DNA from 2 places in the Pseudomonas sp. P110(2024) genome. Region 1 is predicted to be linked to the other one. Evidence: predicted binding sites of a transcription regulator. Region 1 holds the regulator's gene; the other holds the start of a gene.
The links. The regulator sigma-54, encoded in region 1, starts transcription at its own class of promoters, with help from an activator protein. The targets are predictions, from matches to a motif close to ANTGGCATNNANNTTGCTNT.
Positions count from the first base shown of each region.

Region 2: flgB (flagellar basal body rod protein FlgB) is a predicted target of sigma-54. The motif match lies at 1,118-1,137, and genes of this name have one in related genera.

Region 1 covers NZ_JBLIYT010000006.1:10,845-14,206, reverse strand. Annotated here, with positions in the region: gene ptsN (PTS IIA-like nitrogen regulatory protein PtsN) at 1-298, opposite strand, end outside; gene hpf (ribosome hibernation-promoting factor, HPF/YfiA family) at 311-619, opposite strand; gene AC25ND_RS10670 (RNA polymerase factor sigma-54) at 698-2,197, opposite strand; gene lptB (LPS export ABC transporter ATP-binding protein) at 2,371-3,096, opposite strand; gene lptA (lipopolysaccharide transport periplasmic protein LptA) at 3,097-3,362, opposite strand, start outside.
Region 2 covers NZ_JBLIYT010000013.1:126,904-130,265, forward strand. Annotated here, with positions in the region: gene cheR (protein-glutamate O-methyltransferase CheR) at 45-872, shown strand; gene AC25ND_RS20805 (hypothetical protein) at 927-1,073, opposite strand; gene flgB (flagellar basal body rod protein FlgB) at 1,185-1,592, shown strand; gene flgC (flagellar basal body rod protein FlgC) at 1,595-2,038, shown strand; gene flgD (flagellar hook assembly protein FlgD) at 2,052-2,744, shown strand; gene flgE (flagellar hook protein FlgE) at 2,775-3,362, shown strand, end outside.

The sequences.
Region 1 (3,362 bases):
GGTCGACCGGGGCACCATCGATGGCGTCATAATCAATGGGGGCATCCAGGTGCAGCAGGGCGCTTACTGGCGCGCTGCAACCCACAAGCCGGCAGTGCGGAATGGCGATGCCATTGCCAAAACCGGTGGAGCCGAGTTTTTCCCGAGCGATGAGCTTGTCGAAGACATCTTGCATCTCCAGCTCGGGTACTTGCTCGGCGATCAGGGTGGCGACCTTTTCCAGGGCGCGCTTCTTGCTGCCGCCCGGCACGTTCACGAGTGAACGGCCGGGGGTCAGGATGGTTTCAAGTCGGATCATGGATGAGGGGGATCAGCGGGCGGCTGCGCCTTGCAGCAGGCTTTGCTGTTTTTCCTTGTGTTTTTTCAGTTGGCGATCGAGTTTGTCGGCCAGGGCGTCGATCGCCGCGTACATGTCTTGGTGTTCGGCGTTGGCGACGACTTCGCCACCGGGAATCTGGAGTGTGGCTTCCACCTTCTGCTGCAGCTTCTCGACCTTCATGATCACCGTCGCATTGGTGATCTTGTCGAAATGACCCTCCACGCGGGCGAGCTTCTCGAGCACGTAATCGCGCAGTGGTTGGGTGACTTCTACATGCTGTCCACTGATGTTGACTTGCATACAGCTTCTCCTTTGTTGCCCGTGCATAAAGAGGCAGGTCTTGCACCTGCCACTGAAACGCTGTGGCACATCCTGGGGCTACATCAGTCGCTTGCGCTCGCTTGATGGGGCGATGCCCAACGATTCGCGGTACTTGGCGACGGTGCGACGGGCTACCTGGATGCCTTGTGCCTCCAGTAAACCAGCGATCTTGCTGTCACTCAATGGCTTTTTCTGATTTTCCGCCGCCACCAGTTTCTTGATGATCGCGCGAATCGCCGTGGACGAGCATTCGCCGCCTTCGGCGGTGCTCACGTGGCTGGAGAAAAAGTATTTCAGTTCGTAGATGCCGCGCGGGGTGTGCATGTATTTCTGCGTGGTCACCCGGGAAATGGTCGACTCGTGCATGCCCACCGCCTCGGCGATATCGTGCAGCACCAGCGGCTTCATGGCCTCGTCGCCATGGTCGAGGAAGCCGCGCTGGTGCTCGACGATCTGTGTCGCCACCTTCATCAGCGTCTCGTTGCGGCTCTGCAGGCTCTTGATGAACCAGCGCGCTTCCTGCAGCTGGTTGCGCATGAAGGTGTTGTCGGCGCTGGTGTCGGCGCGGCGAACGAAGCCGGCGTACTGCGGGTTGACCCGCAGGCGCGGTACCGCTTCCTGGTTGAGCTCGACCAGCCAGCGCTCGCTGTCCTTGCGCACGATGACGTCGGGCACGACGTACTCGGGCTCGCTGGACTCGATCTGCGAGCCGGGGCGCGGGTTGAGGGTCTGCACCAGTTCGATGACCTGGCGCAGCTCGTCTTCCTTGAGCTTCATGCGGCGCATCAGCTGGCTGTAGTCGCGGCTGCCGAGCAGGTCGATGAAGTCGGTGACCAGGCGCTGGGCCTCACCCATCCAAGGCGTCGAGGCCGGCAGTTGGCGCAGTTGCAGCAGCAGGCATTCGCCCAGGGAGCGGGCGCCGATGCCGGCGGGTTCGAACTGCTGGATGCGGTGCAGCACCGCCTCGACCTCGTCCAGCTCGATGTCGAGTTCCGGGTCGAAGCCTGCGCAGATTTCTTCGAGGGAGTCCTCCAGGTAGCCCTGGCCGTTGATGCTGTCGATCAGGGTGACGGCGATCAGGCGGTCGGTGTCGGACATCGGCGCCAGGTTGAGCTGCCACAGCAGGTGACTCTGCAGGCTCTCGCCGACCGAGGTGCGGGTGGTGAAGTCCCACTCGTCGTCATCATTGCTCGGCAGGCTACTGGCGCTGGTCTGGTAGATGTCCTCCCAGGCGGTGTCGACCGGCAGTTCGTTGGGGATGCGCTCGGCCCATTCGCCGTCTTCGAGGTTTTCCGCGGTGCTGCTGGTACTGGTTTCCTGGAAGCTGTTGTCCTGGACTTCGGCGGCCGGCTTGTTCTCGGCGTTGTCCGCCATCGGGTCGCTGTTGTCGAAGTCCTCGCCGTCTTCCTGACGTTCGAGCATCGGATTGGACTCCAGCGCTTCCTGGATTTCCTGCTGGAGGTCCAGGGTGGAGAGCTGAAGCAGACGGATGGCCTGTTGCAACTGCGGGGTCATCGTCAGTTGCTGGCCCATTTTTAGGACGAGCGATGGTTTCATGGCTGGGGCTTGATACCTTGTTGCCGGCGCGCATGCGCCATCCACTACACGGAGGGCGCCTGGGCGCCGATTTTAAGCAAGTTATATGCCTGAAATTGCAGCGTTTGCCTAGAGCACTGTAACAACTTAAGCCTCGAACAGGCGCCTGCGCCAGTGCTCCGGGCAGGCCAGGGTCAGAGTCGGAACTCGTGCCCCAGGTATACTTCCTTGACCAGCTGGTTGGCCAGGATGGTCTCGGCGTCGCCTTCGGCGATCAGCTGGCCATCGTTGACGATGTAGGCGGTCTCGCAGATGTCCAGGGTCTCGCGAACGTTGTGGTCGGTGATCAGTACGCCGATACCCTTGTTCTTGAGGTGGTGGATGATCTGCTTGATGTCGCCGACAGAGATCGGGTCGACACCGGCAAAAGGTTCGTCCAGCAGGATGAACTTGGGCGCGGTGGCCAGGGCACGGGCGATCTCGACGCGGCGGCGTTCGCCGCCGGAGAGGCTCATGCCGAGGTTGTCGCGGATATGGCTGATGTGGAACTCCTGCAGCAGGCTTTCCAGCTCCTTGCGCCGACCGTCACGGTCGAGGTCCTTGCGTGTCTCGAGGATGGCCATGATGTTGTCGGCCACCGACAGCTTGCGGAAGATCGAGGCTTCCTGCGGCAGGTAGCCGATACCGGCCTGGGCGCGCCCGTGCATGGGTTGGTGGCTGACGTCGAGGCTGTCGATCAGCACGCGACCTTGGTCGGCCTGGACCAGGCCGACGATCATGTAGAAACAGGTGGTCTTGCCGGCGCCGTTGGGGCCTAGCAGGCCGACGATCTGGCCGCTGTCGATGGACAGGCTGACGTCGCGAACGACCTGCCGGCCCTTGTAGCTCTTGGCCAGGTGCTGGGCTTTGAGGGTTGCCATTTACTCGGCCTTTTTCTTCGGTTGAATGACCATGTCGATGCGCTGACGTGGTGCAGTCACGTTGCCACCGCGACCGGCGGTAGCCACCTGGGTCTTGGTGTTGTAGACGATCTTCTCGCCTTCGGTGGTGTTGCCTTCGTTCTCGACCTTGGCGCGATCGGTGAGGATCACCATGTCTTTCTGCGCCTGGTACTGGATGGTCACGGCCCAGCCTTTCATCTTGTCGGGCTTGGCGGCGCTCTGCTGTTGCTCGAAGTAGGCCAGGT
Region 2 (3,362 bases), on a different contig from region 1:
GGGGCTCGTCCCCGGCGCTAGCGATTTAAGAAGAGGCGGCAGCATTGTCTACGGGTAATTTGGATTTCGAACAGTTCCGGGTCTTCCTGGAGAAAGCCTGTGGCATCCTGCTGGGCGAGAATAAGCAGTACCTGGTCTCCAGCCGTCTCAACAAGCTGATGGAGCAACAGGGCATCAAGTCGCTGGGCGAATTGGTGCAGCGCATCCAGACCCAGCCACGCAGTGGTTTGCGCGAGCAGGTGGTCGATGCCATGACCACCAACGAGACGCTGTGGTTTCGCGACACCTACCCGTTCGAAGTGCTCAAGAGCAAGGTGATCCCGGAGTTCATCAAGAACAATCCGGGCCAGCGGCTGCGCATCTGGTCGGCGGCCTGTTCGTCGGGGCAGGAGCCGTATTCGATCTCGATGTCGATCGACGAGTTCGAGCGCACCAACCTCGGCCAGTTGAAGATGGGCGCGCAGATTGTTGCCACCGACCTGTCCGGCGCCATGCTCAACAACTGCAAGACTGGCGAGTACGACAGCCTGGCCATTGCCCGTGGCCTGTCCCAGGAGCGCCTGCAGCGCTACTTCGACCCCAAGGGGCCGGGGCGCTGGGCGGTCAAGCCGCCGATCCGCAGTCGCGTCGAGTTCCGTTCGTACAACCTGCTCGACAGCTATGCGCCGCTGGGCAAATTCGACATTGTGTTCTGCCGCAACGTGCTGATCTACTTCTCGGCTCAGGTCAAGAAGGACATCCTCATGCGCATTCACAGCACGCTCAAGCCTGGTGGCTACCTGTTCCTTGGCGCGTCCGAGGCGCTCAACGGGTTGCCGGACCACTATCAGATGGTCCAGTGCAGTCCAGGGATCATTTACCAGGCCAAGTAAGGTCGGGCAAAAAAGGCCGGTGTCTTGCGACACCGGCCTTTTTTGTTCCTGTTGTCAGGGCGTGGTCTTGAGTTTGAGGTTGCCGGTCGGCGGGGGATAGCCCTTGACGTCAATTTTTTGTTTTGCCGCTTTTGCCGCCTGGCAATTGCCGCTTGATGCGCGCAAAGCGGAAGCGCCTTGCCGCTTTTCTGGCAGCGCCATCGCCTATTTGATCGGCTGGCCCCCTATTTACGAGGGTTTTGATGGTTGGCACAGCCCTTGCTAAAGCCTAAGCCAACGAAACTCTGGTCAACCTCCGAAGGTTTCCCCGATATGAGCATCAGCTTCGACAAAGCGCTCGGCATCCACGAAAAGGCGCTGGGCTTTCGCGCCCAGCGTGCCGAGGTGCTGGCCAACAACATCGCCAACGCCGACACGCCCAACTACAAGGCGCGTGACATGGACTTCTCTTCGGTGCTCGCCGCCGAGGCCGATAAACAGCAGAACGGACGTATCGCCCTGGACCGCACCAACAGCCGTCACATCGAGGCCGAAGGCCTGGCGATGATGGACGACACGTTGCAGTACCGCACCCCGATGCAGCCGTCGATCGACCAGAACACCGTGGACGCGCAGATCGAGCAATCGAACTACACCGAAAACGCCGTTGGCTTCCAGGCCAGCTTCACCCTGCTCAACAGTAAATTCAAAGGGCTGGTATCGGCCCTGCGCGGAGAGTGACCATGTCCCTTGCCAGTGTCTTCAACATCGCCGGTAGCGGCATGAGCGCGCAGAATACGCGCCTGAACACCGTCGCTTCGAACATCGCCAACGCCGAGACGGTGTCCTCGAGCATCGACCAGACCTACCGCGCCCGCCACCCGGTATTCGCCACCACCTTCCAGCAGGCCCAGAGCGGCGCGGGCCAGTCGCTGTTCGAGGATCAGGGCGAGGCGGGGCAGGGCGTTCAGGTCAAGGGCATCATCGAGGACCAGAGCAACCTCGAGGCCCGCTACGAGCCGAACCACCCGGCGGCGAACAAGGACGGCTACGTCTACTACCCGAACGTCAACGTGGTCGAGGAGATGGCCGACATGATCTCCGCCAGTCGCGCGTTCCAGACCAACGCCGAACTGATGAACACCGCCAAGAACATGATGCAGAAAGTGCTGACCCTGGGTCAGTAAGCAGGGAGCCGTAATGACTACCACCAATACCGATACCAAGGTCGGCAGCGGCTATCTGGATTCGCTGCAGAAGCCTGCCAACAAGAGCAACACCGGGCAGGCCGGCAGCGCGCTGGGCAAGGATGCGTTCCTGCAGTTGCTGGTGACGCAGATGAAGAACCAGAACCCGCTGGATCCCCAGGACAACGGCGAATTCGTCGCGCAGTTGGCCCAGTTCAGCAGCCTCGAGGGCATCCAGTCGCTGAAGGAGTCGGTCGACGGCATCCTCACCGGCATTGGTTCGTCCCAGGCGCTGCAGGCCACTTCGCTGGTCGGTCGCTCGGTGATCGTGGCGAGCGACAAGGCGGTGGTCGACACCACCAAGAGCTTCAATGGCCAGGTCGTGGTGCCGTCGAACATCACCGAGGGCAAGGTCAGCATCAAGGACAAGGATGGCAACGTGGTCAAGACCATCGACCTGGGGGCGCGCAAGGCCGGTACCGCCGACTTCATCTGGGACGGCAAGAACGAGAAGGGCGAGGCGGTCGAGCCGGGCACCTATACCTTCAGTGCCGAGACCAAGGTCGACGGCAAGGCCAAGACGCTGGCCACGCTGCTGCCGGCCAAGGTCAACAGTGTCAGCTTCCAGAACGGCAGCGAGATGATGCTCGACCTGGCCGGTATCGGCAAAGTCGGCATCTCCAAAGTAACCACCATCGGAATCTAACGCCGCAGCATCGGCACAAGGAGCGAGTAAATGTCTTTCAATATCGGCCTTAGCGGTCTCTACGCGGCGAACAAGGCTCTGAACGTTACCGGCAACAACATTGCCAACGTCGCCACCACCGGTTTCAAATCGTCGCGCGCCGAGTTCGGCGACCAGTATTCGCAGTCCATCCGTGGCACCGCCGGCGGCAAGACCCAGGTGGGCAGCGGCGTGAAGACCATGGCGGTCTCGCAGATGTTCAACCCGGGCAACATCAATGGCACCGGCCAGGCGCTGGACATGGCCATCGACGGCAACGGCTTCTTTGCCCTGAATGACAACGGCTCGCGGATTTACACCCGCTCCGGCGCCTTCTACAGCGACAAGGAAGGCTACGTGGTCAACGCCAACGGCGCCAACCTGCAGGGTTATCCGGTGGATGAAAACGGCAAGGTCATCCAGGGGTCGCTGACCAACCTGAAGATCGATACTTCGAACCTGTCGCCAAAGCCGACGGGTCGCATTTCCGAAACGGTCAACCTGAACTCCAGCGACGCAGCGCCGACGGTTGCGCCGTTCGATCCGACCAATGTCAAAAGCTACAACTACACCTTCAATACCCCGGTCTACGACAGCCAG